DNA from 3 places in the Chelatococcus sp. GCM10030263 genome. Region 3 is predicted to be linked to each of the others. Evidence: predicted binding sites of a transcription regulator. Region 3 holds the regulator's gene; each other region holds the start of a gene.

Region 1 (9,596 bases), on a different contig from region 3:
GACCTGGCTCGTGCTCGGCGGCGGAGGCCTGTGGGTCGCCTTTCCGCTCGCCTACAGCATCATCATGCCGGCGCTCTATCTACCGGTCATCGTGATGCTGCTCGCCCTCATCTTCCGCGGCGTCTCCTTCGAATTCCGCTGGGTGGCGAAGCCGAAACACGCGATCTGGGACATCGCCTTCGCCGGCGGCTCGATCGTCGCGGCCTTTGCCCAGGGCGTCATCCTCGGCGGGCTGCTGCAGGGCATCACCGTCGAGAACGGCGCCTATGCCGGCGGCTCCTTCGAGTGGTTCGCCCCTTTCCCGCTGCTCACGGGCGTGGGCCTCGTGGCGGGCTATGCCCTTCTCGGCGCGACCTGGTTGACGATGCGCACGGTCGGCCCGGCCGCCGCGCACGCGCGCCAGCTGGCCCGGCCGCTCATGCTCGCCGTGGCGGCAATCGCCGCGCTGGTGAGCCTGTGGACGCCCATCATCTTCGCGCATATCGCCGAGCGCTGGTTCACCGCACCGAACATCTATTATCTCTGGATCTTCCCGGCACTGACGGCCGTTCTCGTCGTCATGGTGTGGCGGGCGCTGGGGCGGGAACATACGGCGCTGCCCTTCTTCGGCACGATCGGGATCTTCATCCTGTGCTATGCGGGGCTCGCGATCTCCAACTTTCCCTATCTCGTTCCGCCGACCGTCACGATCTGGGAGGCATCGTCAGCGCCGTCCTCGCAGATCTTCATCCTGATCGGCACGCTCTTCCTGCTGCCGCTCGTACTCTGCTACACGGTCTTCGTCTACTGGACCTTCCGCGGAAAGCTGGCAGAGGGCGAGGGCTATCACTGACCCCCGCCGATCAAGATCACCGCATTGGCTGCCAGGCCACCGTTCCCGCTCCGTCGGCAAGCGGCGATCGCTCGTCAATCGCAGCGGAAAAGCCCCTCTCTCCGATCTGCCGCACGATCCGCCGCGAGCCGCGACAGTCAAGGGACCTGCTCTGGCCTGCGATCCTCGCAGAGAGCGTTCCGCAACTGTATCTGTCCGCGCCAGCGCCCGCCACGCGTTCGCTTTTGCTTTCGTCAAGAATTCTCATGCCGAACGTTCCTTAGCTCACATCCTGGAGCTGCTTACCGTCAAGCAAGCCAATAAGTCAAAATATTTATTTAAACCGATTTATACTATACATTCGATCCAATTATTTTTCTTCTTCATCTTCCGTAGAGGGTGCAACAGCCTTACTAAGAACACGTGAGTTTTCCGGAATGGTAATCCTAAGTAAAGCAGGGAACTCACCCAAGCCATTGAGGGATCGTGACTACGGCGACGGTTGATCGGCTCGCCAGTGTTGTTCACAGGGAAAGCGGCTCCGCGAGACGGCACCGGCAATACCGGTTCGTGGCCTAACTTGTCGCCATGGGGGGGCATCTGACGTGAATCCCGAACGGCGGTATGACGGTCCATATCGCACCCTCGCGACAATTTTTCCTCCTCGTTGGCTTGGTCTCGGTCGACAGGTGGAAGGCGGCAGTATCGGCGAGTTCGCGGACCAGTCTGAAACTAGCATAGGAGCCGAGGCCTCCGTGCCCGTCCACTTGCGCGAAGGCTCCGGCAATCGATGTGCTCTTTCCAAGCCCGCCGATCACTGTGCCCGACGCAGTCTCATCCAAAGTACGCATCTCACCTCTCCTGTGAAAATCGTGGAACGTGGCCGCTCTATGGGCAACTTGCGACAAAAATAAGTCGAGCATTTCCGTGCAAAACACATGCGCTGTGCTGATGTACCGAGTAGAACGGCATCAGGCATGAGTTCTACCAATACAAAGCTACCGACGTCGTCGCCGCAGGCCGGGCCGTTCGAATTGTTCTGCTCGCTCTCAGAACCAGTCCTGAAGCGTTTCGGTCGGCACGGTGATTCCGATGCCTTTCCCAGCTTTCGAAAAATCGACAATGACCGGCTTGATATTGGGATCTGGCCAGATATAGGAAGCCGGATCCATCAGCGGCGGGCTCAGATTTTCTTTCGAGTGATTAGGTCGTACGATTCCTAAGATGTCTAGACGCCCAATATTCGCCCCCCCGATCCAAGCACCCGTCACAGCATTTGCGTCGCTGATCTCTATGGCGCGCATCTCACCTCCGTTGCAATTCAGCTGGCGCCAGTATTGACGGCTGGTGACCAAATGATGGCAGGATATCAACGGGAGATAGCGTTCTCATCGCTTCAAAATAGCGCCAATTCTGCTCATCTCCCATAATGGTCGAGTGCCACTGCCAGCCGCTTCAGCCGCGCCCGGCCGAGATGGCCCTGCAGGACAAGGTCCTTCGACACCAGAACCCCGGAGGTGACACGCGACTGGGGAGCCAATCGACGCAGCAGACCGCCCCAGGCCGAGCTCCGGGACCGTGTGAGGCGCGCGCCGCCCAAAACGTCTCCAGGCTTGACCTTGCGGATGAAGCGCTCAGCGGCGACCGCCCAGGCGGGCTCGGGCAGATCGCCGGCGGCGATCAGCAGAAGCCAGGGCCCTTTAACCGCCGCCGCGCCGCGGCACCAGGCATCCTCGCCCGCTGACAGCTTGAGGTAATGCGTTCCCGCTGCATCGGCGATCTCCCAGATCTCCGCGTCGCCGCCCTCGTCCACGACGACGGCATCACGCAGCACACCATCGGCGACCGCCGGCACCAGCGCCGCAATCGTCGCTCCGAGCGCCTCGCCGTCACCACCGGCACGAATGACTGCAGAGATCATCGCGCACCGGCCGCAACCGGCGGGCAAGTCGCTGCGCGCCAGCCAGCGCCGCAGAGCACGCCCTTGCTATGTTCTCTTTTTGTTCCCATAATGAGACCACTCCGACTTCACCGAGATCCGACGTCATCAAGAGGGATCATCATGGCTCAAAGAGCCTTGATCAAGGGCCATTCAAAAGCTGCCGAGCGGGTGCAGTCCAAGGCACTGGACGAGGCGGATCGGCGTCCGCCACGCAAAGGCTCGGGACTTAATCCGGACGACCCGTTGGCCCACATGCAGGTCGATCAGGATCGCCGCCGGGGGCGCGGCGCCGTCACCAATCCCGCCGCACGTTATGAGCCTCTGACGCGCGAGGACGCCGATGACGGCTGGGGCAGTCTGGAGGAGCTTCCGCCGTTCAAGACGGAGGTGAGCGTCGAGCGGGCGCGCAAGATCATCACCCGCAACGAATCGCCGGATATCTCCTTCGACCGCTCGATCAACCCGTATCGCGGCTGCGAGCATGGCTGCGTCTATTGTTTCGCGCGGCCGACCCACGCCTATATGGGCCTGTCGCCGGGGCTCGATTTCGAATCGAAGCTCTTCGCCAAGCCGGAGGCCGCGGCCCTCCTCGCCAAGGAACTGGCGGCGCCGGGCTATCAGCCGCGCACAATCGCGATCGGCACCAATACGGACCCGTATCAGCCGATCGAGCGCAAGTTCAAGATCATGCGCAGCCTGCTCGAAGTCCTGGCCGAGTTCGGCCATCCCGTCGGCATCGTCACCAAATCGGGCCTGGTGACGCGCGACATCGACATACTCGCCCCGATGGCGGCGCGCGGGCTCGCCAAGGTCGCCATTTCCGTGACGACGCTCGACCCGGCGCTCGCCCGCAGCATGGAGCCACGCGCGGCGACACCCGCCAAACGGCTCGCGACGATCGAAGCGCTCGCGGCCGCCGGCATTCCTGTTACCGTGCTCGTCGCCCCGATCATCCCGGCGATCAACGAAGCGGAGATCGAGACGATCCTGGAGCGCGCATATGCGGCGGGAGCCCGCGAAGCCGGCTATGTGCTGCTGCGCCTACCGCTCGAAATCAAGGACATCGTCAGCGAATGGCTTCTCGCCAATCATCCCGGGAAGGCCCGCCACGTGCTGTCGCTCGTGCGCTCGACGCGCGGCGGCAAGGACTACGATTCCCGCTGGGGCCAGCGCATGGTCGGCAGCGGCCCCTATGCCTGGATGATCGGCCGGCGTTTCGAGATGGCTGCGAGCCGGATCGGCTTCAACAAGCAGCGCACGCGGCTCAGAACCGATCTTTTCACGCCCCCGAAAGCCGCGACCGAGCAGCTCAGCCTGTTCTGAGCGGCCGGCACAGACGAAGAACATAGGGAGTTTCGCCATGGCACAGCCTTTTGCCGCATCAGTCAGCCTGATCACGCTCGGCGTCAGCGACGTAGCGAGAAGCACCGCCTTCTACGAGCGGCTCGGCTGGCGCAGGTCGGCCGGCGCGAGCACCGACGAGGTCAGCTTCTTCGCGCTCGAGAGCCTCGTTCTGGCGCTCTGGTCGCGGGCCGAGCTCGCGGCCGACGCCGGTCTTGCCGACACTCCGCCCGGCTTCGGCGGCTTCGCGCTCGCCCAGAACAAGCCGAGCGAAGAAGCGGTCGATGCGGCGCTGGCTGCTGCCGTGGCCGGTGGTGGGCGGCTCCTGAAGCCCGCCGCGCGCACCTCCTGGGGCGGCTATTCCGGTTATTTCGCCGATCTCGACAGCCATCCCTGGGAAATCGCGCATAATCCCTTCTTCCCGCTCGACGCCACCGGACGCGTCACGCTCCCGGCCTGAGGCAGAATGTCCGAGGCCGGCGGCATTTTTCGGTTGAGGATCGATTGGGAACCGGCACCATGGGCGCATGAAGCGCTCCCTCACCGAATCGCCCGCCTCGGCCAAGGCTTCAGCCAAGACCAAGGCGAAGACACCCACGGTGCCGGGCAAGCCGCCAGCAAAAGCGATTGCCAGGGGATCGGCTAAGCCGTCGGCCAAGTCGCGGAGCACGATCGAGCAACTGTCGCTCGTCCTTCCGGCTCTTCCCACCTTCGACCGGGAAGAGCGGCTGAGAGCGCGAGGCCTCTGGCCCGTGGCCGGTGTGGACGAGGTCGGGCGGGGCCCGCTCGCCGGGCCGGTCGTGGTTGCCGCCGTCGTGCTCGATCCCGAGCGTATTCCGGAGGGGCTCGCCGATTCCAAGTTGCTGCCGCCCGAGGAACGCGAGCGGCTTTATGATCTTATCCTGATGTCGAGCCATGTGGCCGTGGCGAGCGTGCCGGCCCGCGACATCGACGCTACCGATATCCGTAAGGCGACGCTCACCGCCATGGGGCGGGCGCTCGGGGCGCTGCCGGTGATGCCCATGATGGCCCTCGTCGACGGGATCGACAGGCCTCCGGCCCCCTGCCCAGTCGAGGCCGTAGTCAAGGGTGATGCGACCGTTGCATCGATCGCGGCTGCCGCCATCGTGGCGAAGGTCACACGCGACCGGATGATGCGCCGGCTGTGCACACGTTTTCCCGCCTATGGCTTTTCGCGGCACAAGGGCTATGCGACGCCCGAGCATCGGGCGGCCATCGCCGCCCACGGCCCCTGCCCCTTCCACCGCATGAGCTTCGCGCCGCTGAAACCCGGTGTCGAGGTGGAGGTCGAGATCACGGCCGAGCTGGATATTGCGCTGGTCGCATCAATCACGGCTTGAGGCGTTCCGGGCTTGCAGTCGAGCGCCGGCATTCGAGAACGCCGGCTCTCGGAGCCGGCGCCTCGCAGCTGAACCCGGACTATTGCCGAGTTCAGCTTCTATAGAGTCGAGGTCGGCAACAGCCGGTCTGGCGCGCCCCACCGGTGCGACCCCTTGGGACGCCAGGTCCTATGGCTGTGTCAGACTCAGAGCTTCTCGATGAGCGCGTCGGCGCCTGAGACCTCCGCCTTGCCGGGCGCGTCCTCGACATTGAGCATCTCGACAGCGCCGTCGTTCACGACCATCGAATAGCGCTGCGAGCGGGTGCCGAGGCCGAAGCCCTTGCCATCGAAGGTGAGGCCAACGGCGGTGGCGAAGTCGGCGCTGCCGTCCGACAGGAACTCGATCTTTCCTTCGGCGCCGGTCGCCTTGGCCCAGGCGCCCATCACGAAGACGTCATTGACCGCCGTGACCAAGATGGCCTCGATTCCCTTGGCCTTGATGGCGTCGGCCTTGGCGAGGAAACCGGGCAGGTGATTGTTGTTGCAGGTCGGCGTGAAGGCGCCCGGTACGGCAAAAAGAACGACCCGACGTCCCTTGAAGAGATCATCCGTGGTCTTGGCGGCCGGACCATCCGCGGTCGGAATGCGAAACGTCACTTGCGGCAGCGGATCACCGACTTTGATAGCCATGGGCTCGACTCCTGAGGGACGATGGGGATCACGAAGGAAACGGCGCCCCGGACCTCATCGGGCTGCGCCGTCGTGTTGCCCCATTGAGTTACCGCGCCGGGCCGCTCGCGTCGAGGTCCGCCACCACCTCGATCGCACGGCCCGCGTCGACCAGCGTGAAGAGCAAGGGCACCTTGGGCGCCGACGGCCCGGAGGGACGATCCGTCAGGGGCACGCGGAAAAGCGCCGTCCCGTCATTGCTGATGGTCACGTCGGGTTTGCCGAACAGCCACCCATCGGGACCTTCCACGAAGAGATCGGCGTCGGGAGATCCGTTCGGCAGTTGCGCCTTGACGAGAAGGGAATCGACGGGCCCCTCGGCGGCGGTGATCGCGAGACCGTCGAGCGCCTCGCCCAAGGCCACGCGCCGCGGCAATTCGGCCTCCTCCGCCCGGCTGAGCGGGATCGAGACGCCCTCGCCAGCCGCCGGCAGTCGCAGCGTCATCTCGGCCGTGGCCGGAATGCAAATGTCCTTGCAGATGGCATAGTCGAGCTTCAGCGCCAGAAGGAGCGGCTTGTCCTTATCGCGCGCGACGACGTTGAGGGGAAAGCGCACGCGCCCGCCATAGCCATTGGCGTAGCCGTCGCCGTCAGGAAAGCGTTTTGGCGCGGGCCAGCGCACCGTCACCGAGGCGAGATTATCCGATTTCGACCAGTCGAAGCTCGGCGGAACCCCCGAATCGCCGGGCGTGCGCCAATAGGTCTTGTAGCCCGGTGCGAGCGTGATATCGAGCGCCACCTTGCGGTCGCCGCTGTCCGGCGGCACGGCGATCGCCTCCAGCCGGACGGTGGAATGGGACGGGGATTGGAGGCGTGCCTCTTCTGCCCGCGCGCCGGAGAAAAACATCGCAAAGGCAGCACAGGAGAGGGCCGCCAATGCCGATACGCCTTTCCGCAGTCCGTCTGCTCTATCTTTCATTTCAGTGACATAACGTCTCTATTTTGATCCCGCGAGGCACGATCCGGTGAGCCTCGCGAACCTATGAGTGCAAAATGCGTTGAAAAGCTGACCCATGGTCTTAGCATAGAACGAAAAGGGGCCCACCATGCGAGCTGAGCAGGCAAGAAGCGGCGAGACCAGCGGCTATCTCGACGGTCAGTTGCTCATCGCCATGCCCGGGATGAGCGATGAGCGCTTCTCCCGGAGCGTGATCTATGTGTGCGCGCATTCGGACGAGGGCGCCATGGGCATCATCGTCAACCGCCCGGCGCCTGACCTCAGCTTTCCGGACCTGCTCGTGCAGCTCGACATCATCCCGCCCGAGGACGTCATCCGGCTTCCAACCCAGGCCGAGCGCATGCAGGTGCTGCGCGGCGGCCCCGTAGAGACGGGCCGTGGCTTCGTCCTGCATTCGGCCGACTTCTTCATCGACAATTCCACGCTGCCCATCGACGACGGCGTCTGCCTCACGGCCACCGTGGATATCCTCAAGGCGATCGCGCGTGGGGAGGGTCCCGCCAGCGCCATGCTGGCGCTCGGCTATTCCGGCTGGTCTCCCGGCCAGCTCGAAAGCGAGATCCAGGCGAATGGCTGGCTGAACTGCCCCGCCCATCTCAACCTTCTTTTCGAGGCCTCGCTCGACGCCCGCTATGATCTCGCCCTGCGGGCGCTCGGCATCGAGCCCGGCATGCTCTCCGGCCAAGCCGGTCACGCCTGAGGCGACATCTTTCGCCGCTCTTATCAGGCCGCCTCGGGCGCCGCACCCACGAGGCGGCGCGCATCATGAGCCGTCATCGGCTCGCCGAAGGCAAAGCCCTGGGCATATTCGCAGCCGAGCTGGTAGAGCTCGATCGCGTCGGACTCGTTCTCCGCTCCCTCCGCCACGACCTCCATGCCGAGGTCATGCGCCAGCGAGACGATGGCGCGCAAAATCACCGGCCGGCCACCATTGCCGAGCTGGCGCACGAAGGACTGATCGATCTTGATGGTGTCGAAGGGGAAGCGCTGCAGATAGTTGAGCGCCGAATAGCCCGTGCCGAAATCATCGAGCGTCAGGCCCGCGCCGAGATCCCGGATGCGCTTCATCATCTGCGCCGCATATTCCGGGTTGTCCATCACGAGGCTCTCGGTCAACTCCAGCTTCAGCGAGCCGGGCTCGACGGGCGTGCGCGCGAGCACGGTCTTGACGTCGTGCAGGAGGTCGTGGCGCAGCAGCTGGCGGCTCGAAATATTCACGCTCGCGAAGATCGGCGGGTCGACCTCGAGCGCCCGCTGCCAGACCGAGAGCTCGCGCGCCGTGCGCTCCAAGGCGAAGGCGCCGAGCTCGGCAATGAGGCCGCTTTCCTCCGCAATCGGGATGAAATCATGCGGCATCAGGCGGCCCTGGCGCGGGTGATCCCAGCGCAGGAGGGTCTCGAAACCGGCGACGGTGCGGTCTTCCAGGCGTACGATCGGCTGGAAATAGACCTTCATCTCGCCGCGTTCGAGAGCACGCCGGAGGTCGCTCTCCAGGGCGAGCCGATCGTTGCGCTGGCCGTGCATGCCCGGCCGGAAGACCTCGATGCGGTCCCCGCCCTGGCGCTTGGCGTGGATCATGGCAATCTCGGCGTTGCGCAGCATCTCGTCGCCTTTCACGTCCTCTTGGGAGTCGTGCAGCGCGATGCCGATCGAGGCGGTGAGGAAGATTTCGCGCTCGGCGAAGGTCACGGGCGTCGTCACCGCGCGCCGGATCATGTCGGCGAAGGCGATGATGCGGTCGGGCTCGCGCTCGGAGACGAGGATGAGCGCCAGCTCGTCGCCGGAAATCCGGGCGAGGCTGTCCTGAGGGCGCAGGAGCCGGCCGAGGCGGCGCGACAAGGTGAGCAGGATCGAGTCGCCGGCCGACAGGCCGACGGATTCATTCACACCCTTGAAGCGGTCGATGTCGACGACGATCACCGTCGGGCGGATCAGCCCGCCGCGGCGGCTGAAGACGAGCGCGGCATCGAGCCGGTCGTGGAACAACTCGCGGTTCGGCAAGCCGGTCAGATTGTCGTGCACCGCGTCATGCAGCAATCGCTCCTCGGCATTGCGGCTTTCGGTGACGTCGCTCAACGTGCCGACGACACGGATCACTTCGTTGTCGCTGCCGACGACCGGACGCGCCTTGAGATTGAACCAGAAATACTGGCCGTCGGAGGCGCGCAGGCGGAAGTCGAGCGCGATGCGGCCACGCCGCTGCTCGAGCACGGCATCGAGCGTGGCGCGGTAGCGATCGCGGTCGAAGGGGTGGATCACGTCAAGCCAGGCCGAGGCTGGCCCCTCCAGGCTGCCACGGCGGAGCGAGAGCTGCTGCTCGACCTCGTTGCTGACGAAAATGCGATCGGCGATCACATCCCAGTCGAAGACGACATCGCCCGAGCCCGCGAGCGCCAGGGCTTTCCGCTCGCTGTCGCTGACGAGCCCCTGGGCCAGCGCCCCGCCCGCGAAGGCGTGCTGCATGACGGTGAAG
Region 2 (9,596 bases), on a different contig from region 3:
TCTACACCCATGTGCTCGACGAGCGGCTGAAGGCCATGGTGCGCGACCTCCATCCCCTCGCCGGGGAGTAGCTGGCCCGTTCAGAGTGGCGGCGGCTGGATCTCGCGCCGGCTATCGAGGGCAAGGACATCGGCCGCCCGGGAGCGGCGGCGGCACTCAATCTCGGCGAACAAGGCCACTCCGCCGAACATCCTCCAGCCGTCGATGCGCTTTAGCATCTTGCTCGAGCACAGAGCTGCTTCACGGCCGCATCCACCTCGAACGACTTCCGGACGATCAATCTCGAACATCTCTTCCGTTTATGGCGAAGCTAACGTCGACGGATCGTGTTGAACGAGAAGCCCGAAGGCCACACACGTTTCACGGGCGCATGCGCAGATTATCTTGCGCAAGGCTGTAGGCACGGGCTTGCTCTAGAAGGTCCTGCAGCATCCGGTGAGCCAAGAATTCCAATGGGTGGCGATTTGTTCTTTCCCCGTTCTGCTTCGTCGTTTCTGCAGGACCGGCGATCATGTCCTGACCGCCCGTTACGACCTCACAGTTCTCGATCTCGAGCATGCAAACCTCCCAGCGCTGATGATGACGCGAAGATCACTAGCGCGTCTCGCCGGAGGTCGGTGGCGAAAACACCTGGAGATCAGTGCCAATGATGGAGCGCCGGATGCAGCGCTAGCCGCGCTTGAGCAGAAAGACCGCCTGCTGGCCGAACAGGTTCCACACCCACCATGGCATGTTGAAGCGCACCGGCTGGCCGCCTGAATCGAGCGCCATCGCCCTCTCCATCTTCGCATTCACCTCCTGGCAGAGGGCGACGAAGTCGCGGATCGTGCAGAAATGGATATTGGGCGTGTCGTACCACGTGTCCGGCAGGTTCTCCGTGACCGGCATGCGGCCGTAGAGGCCGAGTTCCGCGCGCACGCGCCAATGGCCGAAATTGGGGAAGGAGACGATCGCCCGCCGGCCGATGCGCAAGAGATTCTCCAGCACGGCGCGCGGCCGACGCGTCGCCTGGATCGTCTGCGAGAGGATGACATAGTCGAAAGCGTCATCCGGATAGGCGAAGAGATCGGTGTCGGCATCGCCCTGGATGACGGACAGGCCGCGGGCCACGCATTGGTTGACGCCCTCGCGCGACAATTCGATGCCCCGCCCATCGACGCCGCGCCGCTCGGCGAGCAGCGCAAGCAGCGTGCCGTCGCCGCAGCCGACATCGAGCACGCGCGAGCCCGGCTCGACCATGTCGGCCATCAGGAGATGATCGAGACGCGCGCCTGCTGCCGATATCACCTGTTTGGTCGCCGAGAGGTCGTTCACGCGGGCCGTCCTTGTCATTGGAGCGTCACAGGCCATGGGCCCGGGCGGCTGAATCGAGAAAGCCGCGCGTGGTCGCGAAGAAGACCGGCTCGTTGAGCAGAAAGGCGTCGTGGCCCTTGTCGCTGTCGATGTCGACGAAGCTCACCGAGGCGGTCGCGGCATTGAGCGCGTGCACGATGGCGCGGGACCCCGATGTGGGGAACAGCCAGTCCGAGGTGAAGGAGACCACGCAAAAGCGGGTGCGCGTTCCGCGGAAGGCATTGGCGAGCACGCCGCCATGGTCGGCGGCGAGGTCGAAATAGTCCATCGCCCGCGTGATGTAGAGATAACTATTGGCATCGAACCGCTCGACGAAGCTCTCGCCCTGGTAGCGCAGATAGCTCTCCACTTGGAAGTCGGCGTCGAAGGAGAAGGTCGGGGCGTCCCTGTCCTGGAAGCGGCGGCCGAATTTGCGGTGGAGTGCCGCCTCGGACAGATAGGTGATATGCGCGCCCATGCGCGCCACCGCGAGCCCTTTCGAGGGCTTGACGCCTGCCTGCAGATAATGGCCGCTGCGCCAATCGGGATCGGCCATGATCGCCTGGCGCCCGACCTCGTGGAAGGCGATGTTCTGAGCCGAGTGGATAGCGGCGGTGGCGATCGGCATGGCTGCGAAGACACGCTCAGGATAGCTCGCCGCCCATTGCAGCACCTGCATGCCGCCCATCGAGCCGCCGATGACCGCGAAGAGCTGGTCGATGCCGAGATGGTCGAGCAGCATCGCCTGGGCGCGCACCATGTCGCGGACGGTGACGAGCGGGAAGGCGAGCCCCCAGGGCTCACCGGTCTCCGGATTGAGCGAGGCGGGCCCTGTCGTGCCCATGCAGCCGCCGACGACATTGGCGCAGATGACGAAGAACCGGTCCGTATCGATGGGAAGGCCAGGGCCGATCATGGTGCTCCACCAGCCCTCCTTGCCGGTGATGGGGTGCCGGTTGGCCGCGTGCTGGTCGCCGGTCAGCGCATGGCAGATGAGGATCGCGTTGGAATGGGCGGCATTCAGCGTGCCATAGGTCTGATAGGCGATCTGCCAGGGCGCGATGACGGAGCCACAATCCATAACGAGGGGACGGTCCGCGCCGAAATGGGCCACCAGGCTGTCGGGTTCGTCCACCTGCGAGGCGGGAACCGGAAGATCGCCAACACTCACCAACATAAGCTCTAATCCTGACGCGACGCCGCAACGCGGCGGTCAGCTCCCCGTCGTTCGTTATAACGAACAAATCCGCCATTGAACAAGAACAAGTGGTGGCCGCCGGTTCGGTTGGCCGCTTTGCGTTCTCCGGGCCGGCATCCTACAAGAATGCGATCTGCGGAGCACCGAGCCTGCTCGGCCCTGGACATGACCGGATCCATGAGCTGATCGAGTTGATGATGAAGCCTGAGGCGAACACCCTTGAACAGCCGGTCGATCTCGGCACCTTGCGGCAGGAGATCGACCGTATCGACGCAGCCATGCACGAGCTCCTCATGGAGCGCGGGGATATCATCAACCGGCTGATCGCCGTCAAGCGGACGCAGGCCTCCGGTTCGGCCTTCCGGCCGGCGCGGGAAGCCGCAATGATGCGGCGCCTCGCCGAGCGCCACCGCGGCATCCTGCCGCTCGACACCGCCGAGAGCATCTGGCGCGTGATCGTCGGCACCTTCACCTATGTGCAGGCGCCCTACAGCGTGCATGCCGATATTTCCGGCGGCGATGCGCCGATGCGCGATTCCGCGCGTTTCCACTTCGGCTTCACCGTTCCCTATGTCGCCCATACCAGCGCGGAGGCGGTCATCCGCACCGTCGCGGAATCGCAAGGCGACCTCGGCATTTTCCGTGCCGACAGCACCGCCGCTTCAGGCCCGTGGTGGGCGGCGCTGACCGCACCGGATGCGCCGAAAATCATCGCGCGGCTGCCCTTCATCGAACGCCCCGGCCATCCGGCCGCAGTGCCGGTTTTCGTGATCGCAAAGCCGCTCGACGACGGCGGCGCGCGCGAGATCGTGCTCGTCACCGCGACGGTGGAACGATGGCGGGAGGAGGCCTCGCGCGCCATCGTCGCGCTGGGCGGCGAGGTCTTGGGATCGGCCGGCGTGCGGGACGGGTTGTCGCTCCTGATCGCGATCCCGGGCAATGTCGTGCTCGACACGCTCAATTCGGCCTTGACGGCGGAGCGCCTCGGGCGCATCGACCTCCATGAAGTCGGCAGCCACGCCGAGCGGCTTGTGCTGGATAAGACGGGCCGTTAAGAGCCCATCTTTCGAGCGCATCGCTTAGGAGCGTCATCATTATGGCTGTTGTCGCCGATCGCCCAGTCCCACGAGCTGGTGTCCTGTCGATCGACGCCTATGTGCCGGGCAAGAGCAGCGTCGCCGGCCTCGCGAAGGTCTTCAAGCTGTCGTCGAACGAGACGCCGCTTGGCCCGAGCCCCGCGGCGGCTGCAGCCTATAAGCAGGCGGCCGATGCCCTCGCCTATTATCCGGACGGTGCGGCCACGCGCCTGAGAGCCGCGATCGGTGCGAAATACGGCCTCGATCCCGACCGCATCATCTGCGGCGCCGGCTCCGATGAGATCCTCAATCTCCTGACGCAGGCCTATATCGGTCCGGGAGATGAAGGCCTGTTCACCGAACACGGCTTCCTCGTCTACAAGATCGCCATCATGGCGGCAGGCGGAACGCCGGTCGTGGCGCCCGAGACCAATCTCACGGCCGATGTGGATGCGATTTTAGCGCGCGTCACCCCGCGCACCAAAATCGTCTTCCTCGCCAATCCGAACAATCCGACCGGAACCTATCTGCCCTTCGACGAGGTCAAGCGGCTCCATGCGGCGCTGCCGCCGCAGGTGCTCTTCGTGCTCGACGCCGCCTATGCCGAATATGTGCAGCGCAACGACTACGCGTCGGGCCTCGAGCTCGTCGCGACAAGCCAAAACGTCGTGATGGCGCGCACCTTCTCGAAGATCCATGGGCTTGCCGCGCTCAGGCTCGGCTGGGCTTATGGACCGGCCCATGTCATCGATGCTCTGAACCGCATCCGCGGGCCGTTCAACGTCAATGCACCGGCGATCGAGGCGGGGATTGCAGCAATCGGCGATGAAGCGCATATGGCCGCGTCCGTCGCGCATAATCAGCAGTGGCTCACGTGGCTCACGGAAGAGATCACCCGGCTCGGCCTGACGGTGACGCCAAGCGTCGGCAATTTCGTGCTGGTGCATTTCCCCAAGGATGGGGCGCACGACGCAAAAGCCGCCGACCGGTTCCTGTCGAGCCGCGGCCTCGTGCTGCGCGCGGTGTCGTCCTACGGCCTGCCGGACGCGCTGCGCCTCAGCGTCGGCACCGAGGAGGCCAACCGGCTGGTCGTGGCGGCGCTCAAGGACTTCATGGGTGGCGCCCATGCCTGAGCGGCTGGCCCCTCCCTTGGCCGAGCCGCTTGTCGGCCGGCTCGCGCTGATCGGGCTCGGCCTCATCGGCTCATCGATTGCGCGCGCGGCCCAACATCTCAAGCTCGCGGACAGGCTGGTGGTGAGCGATGCCTCGCCGGAGGTGCGGGCGCGTGTCCGCGTGCTCGGCATCGCCGACGAGGTCACGGAGACTTCGGCCGAGGCGGCGCGCGATGCCGACATGGTCATTCTCTGTGTGCCCGTCGGGGCCTGCGGCACGGTGGCGGCCGAGATTGGCGGCGCATTGAAGCCCGGCGCGATCGTCTCGGATGTCGGATCCGTCAAGGGCGCGGTCGTGGCGGCGGTCGGGCCGCACTTGCCGGCTGGAACGCATCTCGTGCCCGCTCACCCCGTCGCCGGCACCGAATATTCCGGCCCGGATGCGGGCTTTGCCACGCTCTTCCTCAATCGCTGGTCGATCCTGACCCCGCCAGAAGGCACGGATGCGGGTGCGACCGACGTGACGCGCCGCCTCTGGGAAGCCATGGGCGCGCAGGTCGAGATCATGACGGCGCAGCACCACGATCTCGTGCTCGCCATCACGAGCCATGTGCCGCATCTGATCGCCTACAATATCGTCGGCACCGCCGCCGACCTCGAGACGGTGACGCAGTCGGAGGTGATCAAGTTCTCGGCGGGCGGTTTCCGCGACTTCACGCGCATCGCCGCTTCCGACCCGACGATGTGGCGCGACGTCTTCCTCAGCAATAAGGACGCTGTGCTCGAGATGCTCGGCCGCTTCAACGAGGATCTGGCGGCCCTGCAGCGCGCCATCCGCTGGGGTGACGGCGAGGCCCTGTTTGATCTCTTCGCCCGAACCCGGGCGATCCGCCGCGGCATCATCGACATCGGCCAGGAGACGCCGGAACCGGACTTCGGCCGCCGCCACGGGGAAGAAACGACGGATTAGCGATCCTCGATCTCTCGCGTTTTCGTAACGCGAACTGGTATCCACCTCGCTCGAAAAATACTCTGGAACGTCCGGCGGCGTCACTCCGCCGCGCGCATGGGGGTCGCCGGGAGGGCCTGCGTCTCCTCGAACTCCAAGGCCTCGATACGCTCGCCGCGCTTGACGATCTTGTCGGCAGAGATGCGGATGTGGCCCACATCCTCCTGCGCCTGGCGGAAATGACTGTCGAGCTTCTCCACCCGGTCGCGCAGCCGGCCGACGTCGTCGAGGATCTTGCGCACTTCGAGCTGGATCTTCTGCGCCTCCTCGCGCATGCGCGCATCGCGCACCAGCGACTGCATCACCTGGATGGCGAGCGCCAGGAGCGATGGTGATACGATGATGACACGCACCCGATGGGCGCGCGCCACAACCTCCTCGAAATGTTCCTGCAGATCGGCATAGATCGCTTCCGAGGGCACGAAGAGCAGGGCGAGATCCTGGGTCTCGCCGGGCACGAGATATTTTTCGGCGATATCCTTCACATGGGTCGCGACATCGGTCTTCACGCGCTGAGCCGCGGCCCGGCGCGCTTCGTCGCTCGCCGCCGCGCGAAAGGCGAGAAAGCCCTCGAGCGGGAATTTGGCGTCGATGACGAGCGGATGATCGCCCGGCAATCGCACCAGGCAATCGGGCCTACGGCCATTCTTCAGGCTGGCCTGGAATTCGTAATGGCCGGCGGGCAGGCCGTCGCGGACGATCGCCTCCATTCGCCCCTGGCCATAGGCGCCGCGCGCCTGCTTGTTGGCGAGAATGTCCTTGAGGCCGACCACTTCGCCCGTCAGGTCCGTCAAATTCTTCTGCGCGGCATCGATGACCGCGAGCCGCTCGTTGAGCTTGGAGAGGTTCTCGACAGTGGAACGGGAGCTCGCTTCAAGCCCCTGCCCCACCCGATGCTGCAGGCCATCGAGCCGCTCCGCCACGAAGCGGGCGAAATCCTGCTGACGCGTGCCGAAGATCTCCGCGATCGTCTGCAGGCGCCCCGTCATCTCCGCCTGGATGCGGTTGAGCTCGGCGACCTTGTCGTCCATCTCCCGCGCGCGCTCGGCCGCTTCCGCGGCCTCGAGCCGCCGCGCGCCATTCGTGCGCGCCACGAGGATGGTGAGCAGGAGGAGCAGGACGAGTCCCGCGACGGCGCCGGCCGTGGCTGCTTGCCCAAGCGTCACGGCATAGCCGCCGATGGTGAGAAGAACCTCGTTCATGGCAGGATCATAAGCCGATTCGCCAGTTGCGAGCGAACGAAAGAAGAACGCATTGACCGCTACCCCGGGAATGATTATCTGGCAGTTCGCGACCTATGGCTGACGCATGAGTATCCGACCGATCATCCTGATTCCCGACCCGCGGCTGAAGACGCCGTCCGAGCCCGTGACCGAAGTCACGGACGAAATCCGCGCGCTTGCAGCCGACATGCTCGACACGATGTACGACGCCCCGGGCATCGGACTAGCTGCCGTGCAGATCGGCGTCATGAAACGGCTGATCGTCGTCGACGTCGCCGGCAAGGACGAGCCCAAGAACCCGATGGTGCTGATCAATCCCGAGGTGGTCTGGGAATCGGACGAGGAGTTCAGAATTCACGAGGAAGGCTGCCTGTCGATCCCCGACTATTACGAGGAGGTCGAGCGCCCGGCGCAGGTTCGCGTGCGCTATATGGACCTCGATGGCAGGACCCGGGAGATCGATGCGGACGGCGTGCTCTCCACCTGCCTTCAGCATGAGATCGACCACGTCAACGGCGTTCTCTTCCTCGACCACCTGTCGCGCTTGAAACGCGACCGGGTGATGAAGAAATTCACCAAGGCTGCCAAGCGCGAGGCGGCCGTCTAGACGCCGCCACGGCGCCAACAGATCTCCCGACGCGGGATCGCCCGGACGGGGGCGTTGTCCGACCGGCCCGCCTCTCTTTACCGCGATTGCAGATTGCGTTGCAGAATTGCAATCTCTGCATGCTACGGTACTGTGATCCGCATCTCCGCGAGTGGCGCGATGTCTTCTCCGAAGTCGATTAAACGCCGCCCCGGCGTGAGAATTCGCTCTGCCGTCGCAGATATCCATACTTTTCCGCGCTTCGACCACAGTTTCGATCCGGGCAGGAGCCGTGTGCTCTTCGTCACCCCGGAAATGGCTGACTTCGTCAAGGTCGGCGGCTTGGGCGAGGTTTCGTCCGCCCTGCCCCGCGCCTTGCGCGGGCGCCTCGACATGCGCGTGCTGCTACCAGGCTACCGTCACGTTCTTGCGCGAGGGCACGAACTCACCGTCGTCGGCCGGCTGCCCGGCCTCGCCGATATTCCGGCCTGCGATGTCGGCCGCCTGACGATGCCCGACGGCCTGACCGTCTACGTGCTTCTCTGCCCGGAGCTCTACGAGCGGGACGGCACGCCCTATGCGGATGCGGACGGACGGGACTGGCCCGACAACGACCTGCGCTTCGCCCGTCTCAGCCTGGCAGCGGCGGAATTCGCGCGTGGGGCCGCCGATCCCGATTGGCACCCCGGCGTGCTTCACCTCAACGACTGGCCGGCCGCCCTAGCCGCCGGTTATCTCAGATGGTTCGGGCTGCCGACACCAACCATCATGACCATCCATAATCTCGCCTATCAGGGGGGCTTTGCGCGCGAGCGGCTCACCTCGCTCGGCATTCCCGAACGCGCCTTCGACATCAATGGTGTCGAGTTCTACGGGCAGCTTTCCTTCCTGAAGGCCGGGCTGTTCTATGCCACGCATCTCACCACGGTCAGTCCGACCTATGCGCGGGAGATCACGACGGCCGAGTTCGGCTGTGGGTTTGACGGCTTGCTGCGCGGCCGCGCCGAGCGTGGAGAACTGACCGGCATCCTCAACAGCATCGACGAGAGCTGGGATCCAAAGACCGACCAGCATCTGGAAGAGCACTTCGCCATCGGTCGCTGGAAGAGCAAGGGGGCCAATGCCGCCGCGCTGCGGCGCGCCTTCGGCCTTGCACCATCCGAGGGGCCGCTGTTCGCCATCGTCTCGCGGCTCGTGCATCAGAAGGGCGTCGATCTCGCCATCGAGGCTGCCGACGCCATCATTGCGCAAGGCGGGCAAATCGTGGTGACCGGCCGCGGCGAAGGCCGCTTCGAAGGCGAGCTCATCGGCTTGGCCGCCCGGCGGCCGGGGTCAGTCGGGGTCAATATCGGCTTCGACGAGCGCCGCGCGCACCGCATGTATGCGGGCAGCGATTTCCTGCTCATGCCGTCGCGGTTCGAACCCTGCGGCCTCAGCCAGATGTATGCCCAACGCTTCGGCTCCTTGCCGATTGCCCATCGCACGGGCGGGCTCGCGGACACCATCGAGGACGGCGTCACCGGCTTCCTGTTCGGCGACTTGTCGACCGCCGGGCTCGTCGAGGCGGTCGGACGGGCCTTCCAGGCCTTCTGCTCGCGCGCCCAGCTCAATGCCATGCGCCGCGCCGCCATGCGCCGGCCGCTCGGATGGGCGGAGGCGGCACTGGCCTATCAGCGGGTCTATATGGGGCAGCACGCGCGGGCCTCCGCCGCAGCGGAGTGACGCCTCTAAGGCTCGACCCGACGAAGCCGGCTCCCGACCGATACTCTTCGCATCTGTGCAGAGTTCCCTAAGCAGCCCCTGGAGCCTTGGGCGATCAGCGGTTACAAGGCGTGGCCGACAACGCGCCGCAACCGAGTTCCGCCATGCCGCTTCGCATCGTCTTCATGGGCACGCCCGATTTCGCGGTGCCGGTGCTCGCCGAGATCATCGGCCAGGGCCACGAGGTGGTCGCCGTCTATACGCGCGCACCTGCCCAGGGCGGGCGCGGCATGGCCGAGCGCCCCTCCCCCGTGCATGCCATGGCAGAACGCTTCGGCATTCCCGTCTTCCATCCCAAG
Region 3 (9,596 bases):
AGCGCGCCGTCCAGCGAATAGAAGTCTTTCGAGCCGAAGGCGGCGAGCAGCATATCGTCCGGCGCGAGCGCCGCCTGGACGGCGCGGCGCATATCCAGATTGGCAAGAAGACCTTCTTTGGTGTTCATCATGAAGACCGGCCAGCCGAAGGATTTGAGCACGACGGCTTCGCTTTTGCCGCCCTTGAGGCGTTCGAACGACTCGACCGGCAGCGAATCCGCATAGGTGAACTGGCCGGCAATCGCGCCCTGGACGCGCGTGTTGGGATCCGGGACCGGGACAAAGCGAATCTCGTCGAGATATTGCTTGCGCGCGCCGCCGTAAAAGTCTGCTTCGCCGCTGCGTGATTTATAGCCGTCGAAACGCGCGAGCTGGATGTAGCGATCGGCTCGGCGCTCCTTCAGCACATAAGGGCCGGTCCCGACGACCTTGACGAGCGGCACGGCCTGGTCTTCAGCCGGAAGGACGACGGCCGCCGCATTGTTGAAGGCGAGCAGCGCGAGCAGCGGCGCATAAGGCTCCTTCAGCGTGATCCGGACGGTCGAATCGTCGGGTGCTTCGATCGCGGCGATCTTCGGCGCCGTTTGCTTGCCGCGGGTCGCAACCTCCGTCCAGCGCTTGAGGGAGGCGACGACATCCTCCGACGTCATCGCGCTGCCGTCGTGGAAGGTGATGCCGGATCTCAGCTTGATCGTGTAGATCTTGCCGTCCGGCGAGACCTGCGGAAGATCTTCGGCGAGCAGCGGCACGATCTTCCAGTCCTTGCCGAAGGTATAGAGCGTCTCGAAGATGTGTTGTGTCACCATGCCGACGAGATCGGTGGTCGAGGCCATGGGATCGAGCGTCGGCGGTTCTCCGACAACCGCCACATTGATGACGCCACCGCGTTTCGGCGCGGCAAGCGCTGCGTCACCGATAAATGGCAGGGCCAGGAACGCGGCTGTCAGAACAAGGGCCGGGCTGACTTTCATGACATCTCCCATGGATTTCGAATTATTATAATCTCTCTCGTAGAGGTCTTTTATGAAACTTCAATTATACTTATGGACGATAACGAATATGATTTACTATTTAGGCCCTGAGCCCATCCCACAGGAGGCCGTGACGCGTAAACAGCGAGCCCTATTGCATGCCGGATCTCGGCGATTGTGCTTTCCCCCGTCACGCGCCGAAGGTCTTCGCGTTACCCTCGATTATCGCCTCGCAGCAACAGCGGCTTGGCCGATGAAGGGCGTGATCAACGAGCCGTCGCTGCGTTGAGATCTTGCCGGAGGCGCGCTGGAGGTGCGCACGACGAGCGTCGGATCGAGGGTGATACGAATCGGCGGCCCGGAATAGATGCCTGCGACGCGCTCGTGCAGAAGCCGGAAGGCGAGCCGTCCGAGCGTTGCTGGGAAAGGATCGACGCTGGTCACCGGCGGATCGAGTGAACGCGACAGGAGGCTGTTGTTGATAGCCGTGACCGAGACATCCTCAGGAATGCGACGCCCCGCCTCGCGCAGCGCCCGCATGACGCCGACCGCCGTGACATCGTTGCGCGCAAAAACGGCGGTAAAGTCGATGCCACGGCGAATGAGCCCCGCGATCGCCTCTTGGCCCGCTTCCTCCGACGGCAAGTCAGGGAGGCAGACGAGATCCTGCTGGAGCGCGATGCGCGCCTCCTTCAGCGCTTCGTGGTAACCGCTGAAGGGGGAAAAACCGGGCAGATGCGGCGCACCTTCCACATAGGCGATCCGCCGGTGGCCTAGTCCGATGAGATGATCCACCGCGAGCTTAGCGGAGACCAGATAGTCGGTGCTGACGCTGTCGGTCCTCAGTCCTCTCGGCCAGCGGCCGAGATAGACCAGCGGCTTGCCGGCCTGCACCATTCTCAATGCGCCGGGCACGGGCCTGTCGACATGGGCCGGTGCAACGATGGCTCCCCGGACGGCCGGATCGGCCGCGGCAGCCGACAAGTGGTCGCTTTCGCTATCCGGCGAATAGGCCGACTGGCTCGCCATGATGCGCAGATCATGACGGCGCGCCTCCTGTTCCATCCCGTCGATCATCTCGCCATAGAACGGGCTCGAGAAGGTCGGAATGATCAGCGCCAGTGTCGGCGAGTGACTGGATGCAACGGCAGACGGCCGCATAGGCTCGGTCACGAAGGTGCCGCTGCCAGGCCGTCGCTCGAGCTGGCCGGCACTCACCAGTTCATCGATTGCCCGTCGGATGGTTGTCCGCGACAGGGAGAACTCCTCCATGAGCTGCCGCTCCGAAGGAATTGCACTTCCAGGCTTATAAGTGCCCCGCTCGATTGCCTCGCGAAGCGCTTGTACCAGCAGTCCGGTCTTATCTGAGGTCATGGCAGCACCATCTCGTGATACATGTATCGTAGCGGATGCATAGCCGAGCCGCAAGTGGTGCATTCGATAAAACCGCTCTCAGGCGTGGACAAGCGCCTCGGCGGATGCACGGCCCAGAATCCAGGCGACGCTTGGCCTAGACAGGGCCGCAACGCCGAACGTGGCATAGCGTCGGCTCGCCTTGAACCGTGATTTCTTTCCACACTTCGGAACTTATAAGACAAGCGGCGGCGCTGTTCAGAGTAGCGGTACTTTGCGGCCGGTCTCATTATTCCGCGTCAGGCCAGTTGCCCGCCGACGTTCGCACCAAGTCCGTTGGGACAAGGAAAAGGACCACCAGGATACTGGTATCTAATCCGGTCTGATACAGGTCTGAAACCGCGACGAGGGCGTGAATCATGGCTTTCGAAACGCCACGTGAGGGCCCGTCAAAGGCAACAGTCGCGTCTCGGCTCCCAGTCGCCGACTTTCTCCCATGACGGGACCAGTGCGGAAAATAGCGAGGAGGCCGCTCTGCCTGTTCATCCCCCGGGGGCATAGGGCCTGCACGCCTCGAGGCTATCCATGCACGTCCCGTTGCCTTAACTCTTGCGGAACACACAGGGAACAGCTATGGTCGTTCATGATTTGTTTCCGACTCTTGGCCAACAATGACGCTTAGCCAAAAGTGATATCTGGCCAACAGTCCTGATCGGATCTTGAAACCGGATGATCTCGGCCACGGTGGCCACGACCAAGGTGGGGTTCACGGCAGATGCTGACGCGCAAGCAAAACGAGCTTCTACGCTTCATCCACGAGCGGCTGCGCGAGACCGGCGTGCCGCCTTCCTTCGATGAGATGAAAGAGGCACTGGATCTCAAGTCCAAGTCCGGTATCCATCGGCTCATTATTGCGCTCGAAGAGCGCGGCTTCATCCGCCGGCTGCCTAATCGGGCGCGGGCACTCGAGGTCATTCGTCTGCCCGATGGCGCGATCACGCCGCGCGGGCGCTTCAGCCCGAGCGTTGTCGAGGGGGGGCTTGGTCGCGTGCGCAGCCTGCCACCGGCGGCTGTCGAAAGCGAATCCTCGCCGAAGATGGTCCCCGTCCCCGTCATGGGCCGGATCGCGGCGGGCACGCCGATCTCGGCCATTCAATCCCGCAGCAGCACCATCGCAGTGCCGGTGGAGATGCTCACCAGCGGCGAGCACTTCGCCCTGGAGGTGCGTGGCGATTCGATGATCGAAGCCGGCATCCTTGACGGCGACACGGTTGTCATCCGCCGTCAGGAGACGGCCGATACGGGCGACATCATCGTCGCCCTCATCGACGATGAGGAGGCGACCCTGAAGCGGCTACGCCGGCGCGGGTCATCCATTGCGCTCGAAGCGGCCAATCCATCTTATGAAACACGCGTCTTGGGTCCCGACCGCGTGCGGATCCAGGGCAAGCTCGTGAGCCTTCTGCGGCGCTACTGATCGATTGCCGGTCGGCCCGCGATAGAACTGCTGATCGCTGGTCGACGCTCACGGCGTATGAGAATCGCCCTCGCCGCCTGGCGCATCGCCGGTGGGCGTTGCTCCCGACGGGTCGTCGATGTCGGCTGCCGCTGAAGGGATGGCATCAAGTGGGTCGAGATTGTCGATCCGTGGTCGCGGGGGCGGCGCGGGCGCCGGCGAAGCTGGCCGGTGTGGCTTGGTTCCGGTCCAGGGGCGCTGCGCGGTGGAACTTGCGGTGACACGTGCAAAGCCTTCGGCGGTGGCGGTGAGCGTGGTGGCGCCCGACTGGTCGAGTGCGCGGCGGTCGAGCACCGTAGCACTCGCGCAGGAATTGGGGGCGACGAGCGGAGTGACGATGACGACCGCACGCCGACAATCGTCGGGGAATGCGCGCTTGTCACGGACGAGCGAGATGCTGCGCCCGTCGGGGAGCTTCGCGACACAGGCGAAGCGGTCGCAGAGGGCACCGCCGCGCAGGCCCGGGTCATCGGTCGCGCGCCCGTCGCCGTCGGCTCTGAGCCATTGTTCGAGAACGAAATCGGAAGGCCGGCCGAGGACGATCAATTGTCCGCTCTTCTCCCGGACAGCCGCACCGGCGCCGCTGCGATCGACATAGACATCGGGCCGACTGGGAGCGAGCGCCGACAGGGCGCCGAGGGCGGCCGGGACGATCGCCAACCACCGCAGGGCGGTCGTCCAGAGCGTGGACCAGACGATGGCCGCGCTGAAGAAGGCGAGAGCGGCGGGCGCGAGCGCCGGCACGATGACGGTTGAGCGGTCGAGCAGGGCGACCATTTTGGCGCCGGCGAGCACCGGCGCCGTCGCCTGGCCGATGAGCCACCAGACGGGTTGATCGAGGGCGAAGGCGGAAGCGAAGATCCCGAGCACCGACAGCGGCATGACCGCGAGCTCGATCAGCGGTAGCGCCAGGGCGTTGCCGAGGAGACCGAGCGGGTTCAGCGTCTGAAAGTGATAGGCGCTGAAGGGAGCGGTCGCGATGGTAGCAATCGCCGTGGTGAAGATGACAAGGAAGGCCCATCGCCCGATGCCGTGGAGCGGTGCCAATCCTCCGGCCCCTGCGGGACGCCCGGCAAACAGCCCCGATGGCTGGACTGCGAAGGCGATCATGCCGGCAACCGCCGCGAAGGACATCTGGAAGCTCGGACCGAGCAGCGCCTCCGGCCGAATAGCAAGGCAGATGAGCGCCGCAAGCGCCAGATTGCGCATGGAGAGAGCCGGGCGGTCGATGAGAATGGCGCCCATCATGACGAGCGTCATGACGAGCGAACGCTGGGTGGCGACCTCCGCGCCGGAGAAGAGGCAATAGGCGATGGCGCCTGTCATGCCGACGAGGGCCGCGAGTTTCTTCACCGGCCAGACGAGCGCGAGGCCGGGGATGAGTGCGAGCACCGCGCGCGCCGCCCAGAACAGGCTGCCGGCGGCAAGCGCCATGTGCAGCCCTGAAATGGAGACGATGTGATAGATGCCGGCGGCACGCAGCGCGTCATTCACGTCTTCCGTGATCAGCCCGCGTTTGCCGGTGACCAGGGCGGCGGCGAGCGCCCCCTCCTGGCCGCCGGAGGCTTGGGCGATACGGTCCGTCAGCCGGTTGCGGGCAACATCGACGGCGATGGCGAGAGCCGTCCAGAAATCCGGTGGCGCGGGCGGCGCGGCGACCGTCACCTTGCCGACAAGGGAGCCGACGGCACCGAGGCCGTCGAAGAAGGCGTCGCGGGCGAAATCATAGCCGCCCGGCCGGGCGGCCGTGGGCGGCGGCAGAAGGCGCGCCGTGGCTTCGATGAAGTCGCCGGCCTTCACCGATGTGCCCGGCTTCATGGACACGCGGACCTGTACGGGCCGCTCGGCGATAGTGAGGCTGCCGAAGGTCTCGACGCGCAGGACCATGCGCGGGCCAGCCGGCCGCTGGTCGACAGAGAGTACGAGCCCGCGCAGCTTGGCGATCATCGGCCGCGCGAGGACGGGCGCCGATACCTCACGGGTGCGCCAGGTGGCGGTCGCGAAGCCTCCCATGACCATAGCCACGGCGATCGCCATATTCATCGCGCGTGGGTGACGACCCAACGCGAAGGCAGCTGCCGCCGCCAACCCCGCCCCCGTGAGCGATGGCCACAACGAGGGCTCGGCGTCGGCGGCGAAATAGAGGAGAATGCCGGCACTGAAGGCAACCGGCAGCCAAAGGAAAAGGCGTCGCCGTTCCGCCTCAAGGGCAAGCGCCCGCCGGAGGGCTCCGAGAAGCCGCTGTGCGGGGTCGTCGCCGGCCGCAGCGGCCAGCCATCGTCTGGCAGCACGGGCGCGACCATCGGCTAGAGCGGCGGAGACCGGCTCGCGTGACGACATGGGACTTCGGGAAACAGTTCTTACCCCCGGGAAGGCATCATGCTACACGACGCGCCACCGCTGGCGAGAGCTTCTTTGAGGGGAGCTCCTGCCGTCGTCCGTTCATCCTCGTACGAGAGAGCAGACATCTGAGATGACCGGAACCGTCGTTACGCGTTTCGCCCCCTCCCCCACCGGGTTCCTGCATATCGGCGGGGCCCGTACCGCATTGTTCAATTGGCTCTATGCGCGCCGGCACGGCGGCAAGATGCTGCTTCGCATCGAGGATACGGACCGCGAACGTTCGACGGATGCGGCGATCACCGCCATTCTCGACGGCATGAAATGGCTCGGCCTCGACTGGGACGGCGAGGCCATCCACCAGTTCGCCCGCGCGGCGCGGCATCGTGAGGTGGCGGAGGAGCTCCTCGCCAGCGGCCACGCCTATTATTGCTATGCCACCCCGCAGGAGCTCGAAGCGATGCGCGAGGAGGCGCGCGCCGCCGGCCGACCGCTGCGCTACGACGGGCGCTGGCGCGATCGCTCGCCCGCGGAGGCGCCGCCCGGCGTCAAGCCGGTGATCCGGCTGCGCGCGCCGACCGAAGGCGAGACGGTCGTCGAGGATCACGTCCAGGGACGCGTCGTCTGGCAGAACAAGGATCTCGACGATCTCGTGCTCCTGCGCTCCGACGGCACGCCGACCTATATGCTCGCCGTCGTCGTCGACGACCACGACATGGGTGTGACCCATGTGATCCGCGGCGACGACCATTTGACCAATGCCGCCCGGCAGAAGCAGATCCACGACGCGCTCGGCTGGCCGGCGCCGGAGATGGCGCATGTGCCGATGATCCTGGGGCCGGACGGGGCGAAATTGTCGAAGCGGCACGGCGCCCTCGGCATCGATGCCTACCGCGCCATGGGCTATCTGCCGGAGGCGCTGCGCAACTATCTGGTGCGGCTCGGCTGGAGCCACGGGGACCAGGAGATCTTCTCGACCGAGGAGATGATGGCGGCTTTCGATCTCGGCTCCATCGGCCGTTCACCGGCCCGGTTCGATTTCGCCAAGCTCGAGAATATCAACGGTCACTATATGCGCGCGGCGAACGACGGGGCGCTGGTCAAGGCGATCGAGGATATTCTGCCGGAGATCGGCCCGGAGCGCGGGCTTGGGCCGTCATTCGACCCGGCGCTGAAAGAGAAGCTCCTCGCGGCCATGCCCGGCCTCAAGGAGCGTGCCAAGACGCTGGTGGAACTTCTCGACGGCGCCTGGTTTCTTTATGCGAAGCGGCCGCTTTCCTGCGATGCCAAGGCAGCCGCCATCCTGAACGACGAAGGCCGGCAGCGCCTTGCATCCGTGCTGCCGATCCTCGAGGGCTTGAGCGACTGGAACGCGGCAACCATCGAAGATGCCGTCCGTCAGGCTGCCGCCGAGGCTGGGCTTAAGCTCGGCCAGCTGGCGCAGCCGCTGCGTGCGGCCTTGACCGGACGGGGCACATCGCCCGGCCTTTTCGACGTGATGACGGTCCTGGGACGTGAGGAGAGCCTGGCGCGCATAAGTGATCAGCTGCCATGACCCGGGCCTGCTTGAACCCCCGTCGCGGATGAGCTAGAGCATGGGCGACCATTGATGACTTCTCTGGGGAGAGCGGGCATCAAGCTATTGATCCTGAGCGATTTCTTTGTCGATCAGGCCGTTTTACATGTCCGAAACGGGCCGGACAGCAAAGTACATAGCTTCTCGGCCGGCCTGTAGTTCATTGCCGCAGGACTTTTGCATCGTTCCTAGGTTCGGCGGCCACGGCTTCGCTGGGTCTCAGCAAAAGGAAATACCCATGAGCGACAAGGCAACCACCTTGACTGTTGATGGCCAGGCCATCGATCTACCCGTCAAGCATGGGTCGATAGGCCCGAGCGTCGTCGACATCGCTGCCTTGTACAAGCACAGCGGGATGTTCACCTACGACCCGGGCTTCACCTCGACGGCAAGCTGTGAATCCGCCATCACCTATATCGACGGCGACGAGGGCATCCTGCTCTATCGTGGCTACCCGATCGAGCAGCTCGCCGAACACGGCGACTTTCTCGAAACCTGCTACCTTCTGCTTTACGGCGAACTGCCCACCGCCAGTCAGAAGGCGGAGTTCGACTATGTCGTGACCCGTCACACGATGGTTCACGACCAGATGAACCGCTTCTTCCAGGGCTTCCGGCGCGACGCCCATCCGATGGCCGTGATGGTGGCCTCGGTCGGCGCGCTCTCGGCCTTCTATCACGACTCTACGGACATCTCCGATCCGCAGCAGCGCATGATCGCTTCGATGCGCATGATCGCCAAGATGCCGACCTTGGCGGCCATGGCCTATAAATATTCCGTCGGCCAGCCGTTCATGTATCCGAAGAACGATCTCGACTACACGTCGAACTTCCTGCGCATGTGCTTCGGTGTGCCCTGCGAGGAATATGTCAGCAATCCGGTGCTCGCCCGCGCGCTCGACCGCATCTTCATCCTGCACGCCGATCACGAGCAGAACGCATCGACCTCGACGGTGCGCCTGGCCGGTTCGTCCGGCGCCAACCCCTTCGCTTGCATCGCCGCCGGCATCGCCTGCCTCTGGGGGCCGGCGCATGGTGGCGCCAATGAGGCGGCGCTCAAGATGCTGGCCGAGATCGGTACCCCCGAGCGCATTCCGCAGTATATCGCGAAGGCCAAGGACAAGAACGATCCGTTCCGGCTCATGGGCTTCGGCCACCGCGTCTATAAAAACTACGATCCGCGCGCCAAGATCATGCAGCGCACGACGCATGAGGTCCTCAGCGAGCTCGGCATCAAGGACGATCCGCTTCTCGACGTCGCCCTCGAGCTTGAGCGCATCGCGCTGCACGACGATTATTTCGTCGAGAAGAAGCTCTATCCGAACATCGATTTCTACTCGGGCATCACCCTTAAGGCGCTGGGCTTCCCAACCTCCATGTTCACCGTGCTGTTCGCGCTCGCGCGCACCGTCGGCTGGATCGCCCAGTGGAAGGAGATGATCGAGGACCCCTCCCAGAAGATCGGCCGTCCGCGCCAGCTCTATACGGGTTCGCCGCAGCGCGGCTATGTGCCGATGGCGCAGCGCTCGTAAGCCTTCGACGAGGCGCGTACCGAGCACTACCGAAAGGGGCCCTCAGGGCCCCTTTTTTGTTGCGAGCAGCTGGGCGATGATGTCGGCCGCTCGCTCGCTCGGCTTTTCCATGCCGATACTCATGGCGTCGGCGACGCGGTCGAAGGCGGCGACCTGTGCGCGCCGCTCCGGCGTGTCCCCGATGAGCGGCAGAAGCGCGGATGCGAGCCGCTCCGGCACACAGTCCCACTGCAGGAATTCCGGCACGGCCGGCTCGTCGAGGATGATATTCGGCAGGCTCGCGCTCTTCACCGTAATGAAATGCCGGGC

What was found. The regulator LexA, encoded in region 3, represses DNA repair genes until DNA is damaged. The targets are predictions, from matches to a motif close to TGTTCNNNNTGTGTTCNG.
Region 1: a site for LexA is predicted at 2,802-2,819, ahead of ACFQU1_RS19850 (PA0069 family radical SAM protein). Genes of this name have one in related genera too.
Region 2: a site for LexA is predicted at 6,962-6,979, ahead of ACFQU1_RS13575 (DNA recombination protein RmuC). Genes of this name have one in related genera too.

Annotation. Positions count from the first base shown of each region.
Region 1 is NZ_JBHTDB010000009.1:204,575-214,170, reverse strand. It holds gene cydB (cytochrome d ubiquinol oxidase subunit II) at 1-832, shown strand, start outside; gene ACFQU1_RS19860 (hypothetical protein) at 1,861-2,115, opposite strand; gene ACFQU1_RS19855 (hypothetical protein) at 2,229-2,732, opposite strand; gene ACFQU1_RS19850 (PA0069 family radical SAM protein) at 2,874-4,076, shown strand; gene ACFQU1_RS19845 (VOC family protein) at 4,114-4,554, shown strand; gene ACFQU1_RS19840 (ribonuclease HII) at 4,622-5,455, shown strand; gene ACFQU1_RS19835 (peroxiredoxin) at 5,641-6,126, opposite strand; gene ACFQU1_RS19830 (protein-disulfide reductase DsbD domain-containing protein) at 6,215-7,042, opposite strand; gene ACFQU1_RS19825 (YqgE/AlgH family protein) at 7,212-7,823, shown strand; gene ACFQU1_RS19820 (EAL domain-containing protein) at 7,847-9,596, opposite strand, start outside.
Region 2 is NZ_JBHTDB010000005.1:729,421-739,016, reverse strand. It holds gene ACFQU1_RS13615 (site-specific tyrosine recombinase XerD) at 1-71, shown strand, start outside; gene ACFQU1_RS13610 (hypothetical protein) at 81-290, opposite strand; gene ACFQU1_RS13605 (hypothetical protein) at 361-558, opposite strand; gene metW (methionine biosynthesis protein MetW) at 670-1,332, opposite strand; gene ACFQU1_RS13595 (homoserine O-acetyltransferase) at 1,340-2,509, opposite strand; gene ACFQU1_RS13590 (chorismate mutase) at 2,725-3,585, shown strand; gene hisC (histidinol-phosphate transaminase) at 3,627-4,739, shown strand; gene ACFQU1_RS13580 (prephenate/arogenate dehydrogenase family protein) at 4,732-5,688, shown strand; gene ACFQU1_RS13575 (DNA recombination protein RmuC) at 5,769-6,929, opposite strand; gene ACFQU1_RS13570 (peptide deformylase) at 7,036-7,557, shown strand; gene glgA (glycogen synthase GlgA) at 7,852-9,258, shown strand; gene fmt (methionyl-tRNA formyltransferase) at 9,402-9,596, shown strand, end outside.
Region 3 is NZ_JBHTDB010000016.1:429,176-438,771, forward strand. It holds gene ACFQU1_RS24340 (ABC transporter substrate-binding protein) at 1-971, opposite strand, end outside; gene ACFQU1_RS24345 (GntR family transcriptional regulator) at 1,194-2,345, opposite strand; gene lexA (transcriptional repressor LexA) at 3,100-3,801, shown strand; gene ACFQU1_RS24355 (ComEC/Rec2 family competence protein) at 3,850-6,180, opposite strand; gene gltX (glutamate--tRNA ligase) at 6,314-7,735, shown strand; gene gltA (citrate synthase) at 7,995-9,287, shown strand; gene lpxB (lipid-A-disaccharide synthase) at 9,330-9,596, opposite strand, start outside.